Regions from separate parts of the Pseudomonas sp. NPDC089996 genome, predicted to be linked through region 3. Evidence: predicted binding sites of a transcription regulator. Region 3 holds the regulator's gene; each other region holds the start of a gene.

Region 1 (4,692 bases), on a different contig from region 3:
TCTACCTCGACAGTGAGCAGATGCACCTGTTGGTCATGGCCAGCGGCTTCCAGGACGCGACCCTGCCGTACAGCAGTGTTCTGCCCATGGGGGCCAGGCCTGACGTGCAGGGTGCACTGGTGCTGCTTGACCGTATCCTCGGTGGTGGCCGCTTCCACAGCACCAAGGATGAGTTGTAGCCGCGCACGCATCAGACCCGGAACTGATCCATCAACGCCTGTTGCTGGTTGGCCAGGCTGTTCAACGACTGGCTGACCCGCGCTGACTCGTTGGCCTGGCCGGACAGCGATTCGGTGACATCGCGGATGGTCGCGACGTTGCTGTTGATCTCTTCGGCCACCGCACTTTGCTCTTCGGCGGCCGAGGCGATCTGCAGGTTCATGTCGGTGATCACACTTACCGCCTGGCCGATGCGCTGCAGCGCGCTCACCGCCTGGCCCACCTGCTCGACACCACCCTGGGCCTGGCGATGGCTGTGGTCCATGCTGCCCACCACGTCGCGAGTACCGGCCTGCAGGGCTTCGATCACCTGGCGGGTCTCTTCCACCGACTCCTGGGTGCGCTGTGCCAGGTTACGCACTTCGTCGGCGACCACCGCGAAGCCGCGGCCTGCCTCACCGGCACGGGCGGCCTCGATGGCCGCGTTGAGTGCCAGCAGGTTGGTCTGCTCGGCGATCGAGCGGATCACCTCCAGTACCGAACCGATTTTCTCGCTGTTCTGCGCCAGGCCTTCGACTTCGGCCATGGCCTCGCTCATGTTGGCAGCCAGGGCATCGATGCTGGTGGTGGTGCGGTCGATCACCGCCAGGCCTTCGCGGGTGGCCTGGTCGGCCTCGCGGGCGGCTTGCGCGGCCTGTGCGGCGCTGCGGGCAACGTCCTGGGCAGTCGCGCTCATCTCGTGGGAGGCAGTGGCGACCTGGTCGACCTGGCGGTACTGCTGCTCCATGCCGGCGCTGGTTTCGCTGGCAATCGCCGAAGACTGGTCGGCGGTGCCGCGGGCGGCATGCACCGAGCGCTTCACCTCGGCGATGGTTGGTTGCAGTTTGTCGAGAAAGCGGTTGAACCAGCCGGCCAGTTCGCCGAGTTCGTCGCGCTTGTCGTAAGTCAGGCGGCGGGTCAGGTCACCTTCGCCGCTGGCGATGTCCTTGAGCATCGCGGCCACGCCGAGGATCGGCTTGGTGACGCCACGGGCCATCAGCCAGACCAGCAGCAAGCCGGCAATAGCTGCAGCCAGGCCCAGGCCCAGTTCCAGCAGGGTGCCGCTGGTGTTCAGGGTATCCAGCTCTTGCTTGAGCGCTTCGGCGGGGCCGGTCAGGGCATTTTCCGGAACATCCAGCAGCACGCCCCAGGGCTGGGCGCCGGGGATCGGTTCAAAGGCTGCCAGTACCTTCAGGCGGGCCTGGTCGTGAAGGATGCTGAGCTTGCCCTCAGCCAGCTTGCGCACCAACTCGGCGCCCTGGCGCGGGTCGACCTGGGCGAAGCGTTGGGCCAGCTTGCTGGCATCGGCGCTGTAACCGGCCAGCAGGCCGACCGGGCTGAGGATGCCGACCGTGGTGCGGCCTTCGTAGAGGCTGCGGCTGGCGTCCTGGCTCAGGGCCTGCAGGCTGTTGAGGTTGATGTCGATGGACAGGGTGGCGATGATCTTGCCGTTGACCGCCAGCGGGAAGACGATGCTGGTCATCAGCACGCGCTGGCCGTCGATGTCATAGAAGTACGGCTCCACCACGCAGACCTTGCCGGTGCTGCGCGGGCAGGTCCACCAGGTGTTGGCCGGCTGGCCGCTGGGGCCGATCTCGGTATTGGCCAGGTCGTGCTCGGGCAGGGCCATGGCAGTCAGCTGGCCGGCACGCGGCTGTGACCAGTACAGCGAGAAGCGCCCGGTTTCGTTGCTGCCCAGCTCGGGTTTGTCAGCGAACAGGCTGTCCTTGTTGTCCAGCGCATTGGGTTCGAACACCAGCGACAGGCCAAGCAGGTCAGGGTTGGCCTGCAGGGCGGTGCGCACCTGGCGGGTCAGGTCTTCACGCAGGTCGAAGGCGTCGAGGAAGCGTTTCTCCGCCTGTTCACGCAGGAACAGCACCTGGCGCGAGAAGCCCGCGCCGTACTGGTAGGCGTCCATGAACTGGCGGCGGATGTTGAGGGCCTGGACTTCGCCTTGCGACTCGATACGCGCTTGCGCGGCTTCGGTGAGCATCTGCATGCTGCTGGCCTTCACCAGGTCCGAGCTGTGGTCCATGCGATACAGCGAAAGGCCGACGAGCAGGGTGACGATGCCAGCGAGGCAGAGACCAGCGAGCAGGGTGATCTTCCACTGGATGGAGAGTTGTCGCAAAGGCATGGGGTGAGTCCCTTTTTATGCAGTAAGGGTTTTTGAGGGGCTGGGGGGTGTTCGCTGTGACGCTTCTGTCGCCTGAGAGATCGAGCGCCGCCCGCGCGGCGCTCGATCTCTCGGCCTCCCACCTATATCGACCCTGGCGCTTTTTTCTTTATTCAAACATTCAATTTAATATGACTGCGAAATGCGCCGTAATATGGCGCTTTTGACATCTAGCGCGCACTCCGTCAGAGTGCGCGCTTTTTGTCTGTCGCTAGAGGAAACTCAAACCATGAATGCAGTGATCGCCGCAGTCGGCATCATGCTGATACTCAGCCTGTCCCGCGTGCACGTGGTCATCGCCCTGATCATCGGTGCACTGGCCGGCGGCCTAGTCGGCGGCTTGGGGATCGAAGGCACGCTCAAGGCCTTCAATGGTGGCCTCGGTGGCGGCGCCACGGTGGCCATGTCCTACGCGTTGCTCGGCGCCTTTGCCGTGGCCATCGCCAAATCGGGCCTGGCCCATGCCCTGGCCGACCGTGCCCTGGCCATGATCGACCGCCAGGGCCATGCCAATGGCGGCAAGGTCAAATGGCTGCTGATCGGCCTGATGCTGGTGGTGGCGGTGTCGTCGCAGAACATCCTGCCCATCCACATCGCCTTCATTCCACTGCTGGTACCGCCACTGCTGTACGTGCTGACGCGCCTGCGCATCGACCGCCGGCTGATTGCCTGCGTGATCACCTTCGGCCTGATCACGCCGTACATGTTCCTGCCGGTGGGCTTTGGCAACATTTTCCTCAACGAGATCCTGCTGGCCAATGTCGCTCGGGCCGGGGTCGATGTGAGTGGGGTCAACGTCACCCATGCCATGGCCATTCCGGCCGCCGGCATGTTCGCCGGCCTGCTGCTGGCGGTGTTCATCAGCTACCGCAAGAAGCGCGACTACGACCTGGCGCGCATCGAGCAGGTCGAGCAGGTCAGCGTCCGGTACAACCCGCTGACCCTGCTGGTGGCGGGGCTGGCGATCGCTGCGGCGTTCATCGTGCAGTTGTGGCTGGATTCGATGATCATCGGCGCCATGGTCGGTTTCCTGATCTTCTCGCTGTCGGGCATCGTGCGCTGGAAGGACACCGACGACCTGTTCACCGAAGGCATGAAGATGATGGCCATGATCGGCTTCATCATGATTGCCGCCTCGGGCTTTGCCGATGTGCTGAAGGCCACTGGCGAGGTCCAGAGCCTGGTCGAGGCCTCTGCACAATGGATCGACCACAGCAAGGGCGTGGGCGCCTTGCTGATGCTGTTGGTGGGGTTGCTGGTGACCATGGGCATCGGTTCGTCGTTCTCGACGGTGCCGATCCTGGCGGCGATCTTCGTGCCGCTGTGCGTGCAACTGGGCTTCGACCCACTGGCCACCGTGTGCATTGTCGGTACCGCAGGTGCCCTGGGCGATGCCGGCTCGCCGGCTTCGGACTCGACCCTCGGCCCGACCTCGGGGCTGAATGTGGATGGCCAGCACCACCACATCTGGGACACCGTGGTTCCCACCTTCCTCCACTACAACCTGCCGCTGCTGGCGTTCGGCTGGCTGGCGGCGATGACGCTGTAAGGCGTCAGCCCTTGTCGGGTGGCGGGGAGATGCTGTTGAGGACGGTGCTGCCGTCCTTGCTGCGGGTCAGGTAGATCGGCAGCACCTTGGGCAGCTTGTCCACCAGCTGCCCGACCTCGCGGGTGTTGTAGATGCCGCTGATGCGCATGCGCCCGGTGCCGGGGTCTGCCAGCAGCAGCGGGGCGTCGAGGTAGCGGTTGATCACCGGCAGGGCCTGTTCCAGGCTCAGGTTGTCGAGCACCAGCTTGCCGTTGCGCCAGGCCAGGCTGTTGTCGTAGTCGTCGTTTTCGGCCAGTTGCGGCTCGAAGTCGCCGGTGTGGTAGCTGGCCTGCATGCCAGGGCCAAGGCGGTAGCCGCCCGCGTTGCCATCACTGCTGACCAGCACCGAGCCCTGCACCAAGGTGACCTTGACCTGATCCTGGTACTTCCAGACGTTGAACTGGGTACCGGTGACGCGGGTCTGGCCGCGGCCAGCGCGGACGATGAACGGGTGGCTGCTGTCGTGCTGCACCTTGAAGAAGGCTTCACCACGCTTGAGCGTGACCTGACGCTGGTCCTTGTAGTTGAAGTAGGTCAGTTCGGTGTGGAGGTTGAGCTCGACCGTGCTGCCGTCGCTCAACTGCACGGTCTGCATGTCGTTACCGGCTTCGAAATGCTGGTAGTGGTTGGGCAGCCAGCCTTGCTCCCAACCCACCCAGCCGGCCAGCGGCAGGGCCAGCAGGGCCAGTGCCGCTGCCGAGGCCAGAGGCCGCCAGTTACGTGCCCGTGG
Region 2 (4,692 bases), on a different contig from region 3:
CAAGAGCCGCAGCGGAAAGACTGACCCATGTTCGGCATCAGCTTCAGCGAGTTGCTACTCGTCGGCCTGGTCGCCCTGCTGGTGCTCGGCCCCGAGCGCCTGCCTGGCGCCGCGCGAACCGCGGGGCTGTGGATAGGGCGGCTGAAACGCAGCTTCAATGCGATCAAGATGGAAGTCGAGCGCGAAATCGGTGCCGACGACATACGCCGCCAGCTGCATAACGAGCACATCCTGCAGATGGAAGAGGAAGCCAAGCGCATCCTCAACCCGCAGAAGCCGCCAGTACCGTCGCCAACCGCTACCGAGCCTGCCGTTGCGCCAACGGCAACGCCGATAGCGCCAGTAGCGCCGACGGCCACGCCGGAACCGACCGAACAGCCTCAACCGCCGCGAGCCCCATGAGCGAAAATCCGCAACACGACCAGCCAATGCCGCTGGTTTCGCACCTGACCGAACTGCGTACCCGCCTGTTGCGCTGCGTGGCGGTCATCTTCCTGATCTTTGCCGGGCTGTTCTCCTTCGCCCAGCAGATCTACACCTTGGTATCGGCGCCACTGCGCGACCACTTGCCGGCCAACGCGACGATGATCGCCACCGACGTGGCCTCGCCGTTTCTGACGCCGTTCAAGCTGACCATGATCGTCTCGCTGTTCCTGTCGATCCCGTTCATCCTCCAACAGATCTGGGGCTTCATCGCGCCAGGCCTGTACCGCCACGAAAAGCGCATCGCCATTCCATTGCTGGTGTCGAGCATCCTGCTGTTCTACGCCGGCATGGCCTTCGCGTACTTCCTGGTGTTCCCGCTGATGTTCAAGTTCTTCGCCGCCGCCACCCCGGCAGGCGTGGCGATGATGACCGACATCGCCAACTACCTCGACTTCGTCATGACGCTGTTCTTCGCCTTCGGTGTCGCTTTCGAGATCCCGGTTGCCGTGGTACTGCTGGTGTGGATCGGCGTGGTCGACGTGAAGTACCTGAAGAAGGTCCGCCCGTACGTGATCATCGGCTGCTTCGTGGTCGGCATGGTCCTCACCCCGCCCGACATTTTCTCGCAGACCCTGCTCGCGGTGCCGATGTGGCTGCTGTTCGAGATCGGCGTGCTGTGCGGCAGCCTGATACGCAAGCGCGGCCATGCCGACGACGAAGCCAACGACCCTAACGACCAGCCGCCAGCGACCCAGCCGTGAACCTGTTACTCCTCGAAGAGGCCGACTTCGTCGCGGCCGACCGCGTCGTCCTCGCTGATCGGCGCTTCATCCACATGCAGGATATTCACCGCGTCGCCGTGGGCGACACGCTGCGCGTGGGGCGCATCAACGGCTTGATGGGCAAGGCCACAGTGCTGCGCCTGGAACAGCACGAAGCCGAGCTGGAAGTGGCCTTCGACCAGCAACCACCGGCCAAGCTGCCACTGACCCTGGTGCTGGCCGTGCCGCGACCGAAGATGCTGCGCCGGCTGTTCCAGACCGTTGCCACCCTGGGTGTGCCTCGGCTGATCCTGGTCAACAGCTACAAGGTCGAGAAGAGCTTCTGGCAAACACCGTTTCTCAACCCTGAAACCATTCGCGAGCACCTGATTCTCGGCCTGGAGCAAGCCCGCGACACGGTATTGCCCGAGGTGATCATCGAAAAACGCTTCAAACCGTTCGTCGAAGACCGCCTGCCCGCCATCGCCAACGGCACCCTTGGCCTGGTCGGCCACCCCGGCCCCTACCCCGCCTGCCCTCGCGCCGTCGATGGTCCGGTAACCCTGGCCATCGGCCCGGAAGGCGGCTGGATCCCTTACGAAATCGATTTGCTTGGCAAGGCCGGCCTGGCTCCCGTGCAGCTGGGTGAGCGCATCCTGCGCGTGGAAACCGCTGTAACTGCCTTGCTCTCAAGGATTTTCTGACAATCGGGTCAGCTTTTTACTATCAAGTTTCCCCGGCGCAGGCCGATGGTGTTGGCAACACAACAACAATCTGTGCTGCCATGTTGCCGGGGAGTCGAACATGTACCAATGGTTTTCCCAATCGCTGGGGAATGTAAGCGTCAATCGCAAGTTGGGGCTGGGCTTCGGCCTGGTGTTGTTGCTGACCCTTGCCATCACCGTAACAGGCTGGCTTGGCATGGACAGCATCATCAACCGGGGTGACAAGCTCGGTAATATCTCGGTCATCCTCCAGCACACCCAGGACCTGCGGATCGCCCGCCAGCACTACGAGCGCAAGCCTGACCAGGCCTCATCGGGCGAGATCGAACAGGCGCTGGGCAATCTCGAGCGCCAGGTTCAGCTGATGCTCACGCTGATCGAGCAGCCTGCCGACCGCCAGCGCCTGGACCAGCAAATGGAAGCCGTACGCCAGTACCGCCGCGCGTTCAACGAGCTGCGCCAAGGCGCTGACAATACACAGACGCTGCAGCGCATGGCCGATCAAGGTACGGTGCTGCTTCAGACCAGCCAAGCCATGACCGCTTCACAAACGCAAGTGCGTGACGACGGCGCCCGCCAGGCCAAGGCAACGCTTGCCGGGGCTACGGTGCTGGCTTTGATACTGGGCCTGCTCGCGGCATGGGCCATTACCCGGCAGATCATCATCCCCCTGCGCCAGACCCTCGCCGCCGCCGAGCGTGTGGCCAACGGCGACCTGCGCCAGGACCTGCATGCGACCCGGCGCGATGAGCTTGGCCAGTTACAAGCCAGTATGCAGCGCATGACCCAGGCCCTGCGCGAGCTGATCGGTGGCATCGGCGATGGTGTAACCCAGATCGCCAGCGCTGCCGAAGAACTGTCGGCGGTGACCGAACAGACCAGCGCAGGGGTCAACAATCAAAAGGTCGAGACCGACCAGGTGGCGACTGCGATGAACGAAATGGCCGCCACCGTGCATGAAGTGGCGCGCAATGCCGAGCAGGCTTCCGAAGCTGCGGCAATGGCCGACCAGCAGGCGCGCGAGGGTGATCGTGTGGTCAGCGAGGCGGTCACGCAGATCGAGCGCCTGGCCAGCGAAGTGGTCAACTCCAGCGAGGCGATGAACCAGCTCAAGGCCGAAAGCGACAAGATTGGCAGCGTGCTCGATGTGATCAAATCGGTGGCCCAGCAGACCAATCTGTTGGCGCTCAATGCCGCCATCGAGGCCGCGCGAGCCGGTGAGGCCGGCCGCGGCTTTGCGGTGGTCGCGGACGAAGTACGCAGCCTGGCCCAGCGCACCCAGCAATCGACTGAAGAAATCGAAGAGCTGATCGCCGGCCTGCAAAGCGGTACACAGCGCGTGGCCAGCGTGATGGACGCCAGCCGTCAGCTGACCGACAGCAGCGTCGAGTTGACCCGCCGCGCCGGCAGCTCGCTGGAAACCATCACCCACACCGTTTCGTCGATTCAGGCCATGAACCAGCAGATCGCCACGGCGGCCGAGCAGCAGAGTGCCACGGCCGAAGAGATCAACCGCAGCGTGATGAATGTGCGGGATATTTCCGACCAGACCTCGGCGGCGAGTGAGGAGACGGCCAGTTCGAGCGTGGAGCTGGCCAGATTGGGCACCCATCTGCAAGGGCTGGTTGGGCGCTTCCGCCTTTGAGTCTCGGCGCAGCGAAGAACTCGGTCGGGGCCGAGTCTTCCAGCATCTGAGTGCGCAAGCGCAACGGTGATTCGTTGACATCGCAGGGCGTGTGAATTTTGCTTAGAGCGTGAGCCTATGCTAGTCAGATAAGCGCGTCAGTGCTGACAGGTGCTCGCCTTCGCCCTTTTTTGCACAGCCGCGATGGGTATTCATTAGCCTTCTGCACAATGCCGACCTTCTCCGACAACACCCAGACCTTGGCATCACGTTTGACGTGGGACTGCCTCTGAAGTCTTTATAGCGCGGAAGCCCTAGTAAAAATGCTAGTTGCACGTGAATGCGAAGCGAACAAGACTAAAGCTCCTACCGACCTGTTTGTTTATCGCCATGAAAAAAAACGATAGCTTCAGAAAAATTTTTTACCAAAACCGAACCCCCACCACACTGGTAGGCAGCTCAGTGTCCACTTCCCTATTCAGAAGCTTTGTTAAGCTGCTAGCGTTTACGAGGACTGACAAGCCTCACATAACACTGATCGCAGGAGACCAAAACAATTCCGTATTGTTCACTAGTACAGATAAACAGCGGCAAGCGCTAGCTTATTCTCCCTACGGTTATAGCTTGCCCGCTGCAGATTGCCCTGTCGGATTCAATGGAGAATTAATAGACCGTGCACTGAGCGCCTATTCCCTGGGACAGGGATTCCGATATTATCTTCAAAACTGTGGGCGTTTCAATTCGCCCGACACGATTTCACCCTTTTGCATTCTGAATGGTTACGCCTATTGTGGAGGTGACCCAATAAATTCTATCGACCCAAGCGGCCATATGCCATTAAGACTGGATCCACTCATCGGTTATAAAGGTCAACCGGTCGTTGTAAAAAAACAACTCAAACTTATAGAGCAAACAAGATCAATCGAGCAGCTTTCACCCAGCCTCCGTTCCGCTCCAAGAACAAAAATACAGGCTGAAATGATTGACAAATCCGCATCGGAAATGTACGACAAGATTATAAAAGCAAAAGTCGATTTAAAACTACATGACAACAAAATAAAGCGTGCAAGAGCGAATTACAATAAAGCACGATACGATTTACATTATGCAAACGGCGATTCTAGAGGATGGAAATATGAGAAAGACCTCAATTGGG
Region 3 (4,692 bases):
CGACGTGCTGGTGATCGACACCGCTGCCGGTATTGGTGACTCGGTGGTCAGCTTCGTTCGCGCTGCCCAGGAAGTGCTGCTGGTGGTGTGCGACGAGCCGACCTCGATCACCGACGCCTACGCGCTGATCAAGCTGCTCAACCGCGACTACGGCATGAACCGTTTCCGCGTGCTGGCCAACATGGCGCAGAGCCCGCAGGAAGGGCGCAACCTGTTCGCCAAGCTGACCAAGGTCACCGACCGCTTCCTCGACGTCGCCTTGCAGTACGTTGGCGCCGTGCCGTACGACGAGTGCGTGCGCAAGGCGGTGCAGAAGCAGCGCGCCGTGTACGAAGCCTTCCCGCGCTCCAAGTGCGCCCTGGCCTTCAAGGCCATCGCGCAGAAAGTCGACAGCTGGCCGCTGCCCGCCAACCCGCGCGGGCACCTTGAGTTCTTCGTCGAGCGCCTGGTGCAACCCACCAGCGCAGGGCCCGTGTTATGAACGCGAGCGGTTTCAAGATGTACAGCAAGGCGTCGAAGGACGCCCAGTACGAGCTGGTGGAACGCTATGCGCCGCTGGTCAAGCGCATCGCCTATCACCTGTTGGCACGCCTGCCCGCCAACGTTCAGGTCGAGGACCTGATCCAGGCCGGCATGATCGGGCTGCTGGAAGTGGCCAACAAGTACGACGCCAGCAAGGGCGCCAGCTTTGAAACCTACGCCGGTATCCGCATCCGCGGGGCCATGCTCGATGAGGTCCGCAAGGGCGATTGGGCACCGCGTTCGGTGCACCGCAATACGCGCATGGTCAGCGATGCGATGCGCGCCGTTGAAGCAAGAACTGGCCGCGACGCTAAAGATCATGAAGTTGCTGCCGAACTCCAGTTGAGTCTCGATGATTACTACGGGATCTTGAACGATACCCTGGGTAGCCGCCTGTTCAGTTTCGACGACCTGTTGCAGGACGGCGAGCACGAAGGGCTGCACGAGGACGGTGCCAGTGGCCAGGTCGAGCCGTCGCGCGATCTGGAAGACGAGCGCTTCCAGGCTGCGCTGACCGATGCGATCGCCAACCTGCCGGAGCGTGAGCGGCTGGTGTTGGCGCTGTACTACGACGAAGAGCTGAACCTCAAGGAAATCGGTGAGGTGCTGGGAGTCAGCGAATCGCGTGTCAGCCAGTTGCACAGCCAGTGTGCCGCGCGCCTGCGCAGCCGCCTGGGGGAATGGCGGGCGCGTTGAGCCCGGGGTCGTTGCAGTCGTTTTCCACGTTCGTTTTCCATGTTGTACCGAATTGAATTAACGCGCGCCCGGGGGCCGGGCGCGTTTGAGACTGCTTGGAGGTCTACTTGAACAAAGACATGAAAATCCTCATCGTTGACGACTTTTCGACGATGCGGCGGATCATCAAGAACCTGTTGCGTGACCTGGGCTTCACCAACACCGATGAGGCCGACGACGGCACCACCGCGCTGCCGATGCTCGAAAGCGGCCATTACGACTTCCTGGTGACCGACTGGAACATGCCAGGCATGTCCGGTATCGACCTGCTGCGCAAGGTCCGTGCCCACGATCGCCTGAAAACCATGCCGGTGCTGATGGTGACTGCCGAAGCCAAGCGCGACCAGATCATCGAAGCGGCCCAGGCCGGCGTCAATGGTTACGTGGTCAAGCCGTTCACCGCCCAGGTGCTCAAAGAAAAGATCGAGAAGATCTTCGAACGCGTCAACGGCTGAGTCACGTCAGGGGGCGCCATGGAGTCATCAAACACGTCCTTGGGGGAGTTCGAATCGACCCTCAAGAAGCACGCGCAGGAACTGGTCGAGAGCCTTGAGAAGGGGCGCTTCGGCGATGCCGTGCAGCTGATCCATCAGCTGAACCAGACCCGCGACCGTGGCCTGTATCAGGAAGTCGGCAAGCTCACCCGTGAGCTGCACAGCGCGATCGTCAGCTTCCAGATCGACCCGCGCATGCCGCAGGCCGAGGAAGTCTCGCAGATCACCGACGCCACCGAACGCCTGTCCTACGTGGTCAAGCTCACCGAAGGTGCCGCCAACCGCACCATGGACCTGGTGGAGGAGAGCACCCCGGTGCTCAACGACCTGGCAGCCGAGGCGCAAGGCTTGAGCGTCGATTGGCAGCGCTTCATGCGCCGCGAAGTCGCCGCGCCGGAGTTCCGCGAGCTGGTCAGGCGCGTCGACAGTTTCCTGACGCACAGCGCCGAGGGCAACCGCAAGGTCGCCGGCCACCTCAACGACATTCTGCTGGCCCAGGACTATCAGGACCTGACCGGCCAGGTGATCAAGCGCGTGACTGCGCTGGTGACCGAAGTGGAAAGCAACCTGCTCAAGCTCGTGCTGATGGCCAGTCAGGTCGACCGCTTTGCCGGTATCGAACATGACCACCAGCAGCTGCGCGCTGAAAAAGATCAAGAAAAACATCCGACTCGGGGTGAAGGTCCGCAGATTCATGCCGATAAGCGTGAAGACGTTGTGTCCGGTCAGGACGACGTCGACGATCTGCTGTCCAGCCTGGGTTTTTAAGGAGCACGTTTAATGAGCTTCGGCGCCGATGAAGAAATCCTTCAGGATTTCCTGGTAGAAGCCGGCGAAATTCTTGAGCAACTGTCCGAGCAACTGGTCGAGCTGGAAAGCCGGCCCGACGATGCCGACCTGCTCAATGCGATCTTTCGCGGTTTCCACACTGTAAAAGGGGGCGCCGGCTTCCTTCAGCTGAACGAGCTGGTGGAGTGCTGCCATATCGCCGAGAACGTGTTCGACATCCTGCGCAAAGGTGAGCGCCGGGTCGACGCGGAACTGATGGACGTGGTGCTCGAAGCACTGGATACGGTCAACAGCATGTTCGGCCAGGTGCGTGAGCGCAGTGAAGTGACTCCGGCCACTCCGGAGCTGCTGGCGGCGTTGTCGCGCCTGGCGGAACCTGCCAGCGCCGACACCGCTGTATCGCTCGTCGAAGCTGCGCCTGAGCCTGTGGCCAGCGAAGCGGACATCACCGACACCGAGTTCGAGCAACTGCTCGATTCGCTCGATGCGGTCAAAGCCGAAGCGGCTGCCGCCGAACAGCAGATGCAGGGCGAGACCCTGAGCGGTTCGGGTGACGACATCACCGACGCCGAATTCGAATCGCTGCTCGACCAGCTGCATGGCAAGGGCCAGTTCTCGCCCGAGGTGGCCGTCGCCGAACCGGTGGTCACCGCCAGTGCGCCCGTGAGCGATGAGATCACCGACGAAGAATTCGAGTCGTTGCTCGACCAGTTGCATGGCAAGGGCACATTCCAGGCCGATGCCTTGCCAGTTGCAGCGGCTGCGGTGCAAAGCGCCGTCGTGCCTGCCAGCAGTGACGAGATCACCGAGCACGAGTTCGAAGCGTTGCTCGACCAGCTGCACGGCAAGGGCAAGTTTGCCGGCGAAACCGCCGTGGCCCAGGCGCCTGTCGCCGTGGCGGCCCCGGTTGAAAGCAAACCGGTCGCCCGGCCTGCGGCCGCTGCGCCTGCCGCTGCCAAGCCTGCCGCGCCAGCCCGCACCCCGGCCCCGGCCGCGGAAAAGCCAGCCAGCGAAGCGGAAACCACCGTGCGTGTCGACACCGCGCGCCTGGACGAGATCATGAACATGGTCGGCGAGCTGGTGCTGGTGCGTAACCGCCTGGTGCGACTGGGCCTGAACAGTGGCGACGAGGCCATGTCCAAGGCCGTGTCCAACCTCGACGTGGTCACCGCCGACTTGCAGACCGCGGTGATGAAGACCCGCATGCAGCCGATCAAGAAGGTCTTCGGCCGCTTCCCGCGCCTGGTCCGCGACCTGGCTCGCCAGCTGAAGAAAGAGATCAACCTGGAGCTGGTCGGTGAAGAGACCGACCTCGACAAGAACCTCGTCGAGGCCCTGGCCGACCCGCTGGTGCACCTGGTGCGCAACGCCGTCGACCACGGTGTCGAGATGCCGGACGAGCGTGAAGCGGCCGGCAAGGCCCGCACCGGCCGCGTGGTGCTCTCGGCTGAACAGGAAGGTGACCACATCCTGCTGTCGATCTCCGACGACGGCAAGGGCATGGACCCGAGCATCCTGCGCGCCAAGGCCGTGGAAAAGGGCCTGATGGACAAGGACGCTGCCGATCGCCTGAGCGAATCGGACTGCTACAACCTGATCTTCGCCCCGGGCTTCTCGACCAAGACCGAGATTTCCGATGTGTCCGGCCGCGGTGTCGGCATGGACGTGGTGAAAACCAAGATCTCCCAGCTCAACGGCTCGATCAACATCTTCTCGGCCAAGGGCCAGGGTTCGAAGATCGTCATCAAGGTGCCGTTGACCCTGGCGATCATGCCGACCCTGATGGTGATGCTGGGCAACCAGGCGTTCGCCTTCCCGCTGGTCAACGTCAACGAGATCTTCCACCTCGACCTGTCGCGCACCAACGTGGTCGATGGCCAGGAAGTGGTGATCGTGCGCGACAAGGCGCTGCCGCTGTTCTACCTCAAGCGCTGGCTGGTTCAGGGCCAGGTGCACGAAGAGCAGCGCGAGGGTCATGTGGTGATCCTGTCGGTCGGTACCCAGCGTATCGGCTTCGTGGTCGACCAGCTGGTGGGCCAGGAAGAGGTGGTGATCAAGCCGCTGGGCAAGATGCTGCAGGGCACGCCGGGCATGTCGGGTGCCACCATCACCGGTGACGGCCGCATCGCGCTGATTCTCGACGTGCCGAGCA

Evidence for each region. The regulator FliA, encoded in region 3, starts transcription of late flagellar genes. The targets are predictions, from matches to a motif close to CTAAAGTTTNNNNNNNNNNNGCCGNTAA.
Region 1: a site for FliA is predicted at 2,460-2,487, ahead of ACIPW4_RS04955 (methyl-accepting chemotaxis protein). Genes of this name have one in related genera too.
Region 2: a site for FliA is predicted at 1,913-1,940, ahead of ACIPW4_RS09080 (methyl-accepting chemotaxis protein). Genes of this name have one in related genera too.

Annotation. Positions count from the first base shown of each region.
Region 1 is NZ_JBIVGA010000002.1:452,459-457,150, reverse strand. It holds gene ACIPW4_RS04960 (S8 family serine peptidase) at 1-179, shown strand, start outside; gene ACIPW4_RS04955 (methyl-accepting chemotaxis protein) at 191-2,335, opposite strand; gene ACIPW4_RS04950 (Na+/H+ antiporter family protein) at 2,604-3,923, shown strand; gene ACIPW4_RS04945 (FecR family protein) at 3,928-4,692, opposite strand, start outside.
Region 2 is NZ_JBIVGA010000004.1:263,017-267,708, forward strand. It holds gene ACIPW4_RS09060 (twin-arginine translocase TatA/TatE family subunit) at 1-24, shown strand, start outside; gene tatB (Sec-independent protein translocase protein TatB) at 28-402, shown strand; gene tatC (twin-arginine translocase subunit TatC) at 399-1,187, shown strand; gene ACIPW4_RS09075 (16S rRNA (uracil(1498)-N(3))-methyltransferase) at 1,184-1,891, shown strand; gene ACIPW4_RS09080 (methyl-accepting chemotaxis protein) at 1,992-3,557, shown strand; gene ACIPW4_RS09085 (RHS repeat-associated core domain-containing protein) at 3,927-4,692, shown strand, end outside.
Region 3 is NZ_JBIVGA010000008.1:225,877-230,568, reverse strand. It holds gene fleN (flagellar synthesis regulator FleN) at 1-481, shown strand, start outside; gene fliA (RNA polymerase sigma factor FliA) at 478-1,218, shown strand; gene ACIPW4_RS16440 (chemotaxis response regulator CheY) at 1,338-1,712, shown strand; gene ACIPW4_RS16435 (protein phosphatase CheZ) at 1,731-2,519, shown strand; gene ACIPW4_RS16430 (chemotaxis protein CheA) at 2,532-4,692, shown strand, end outside.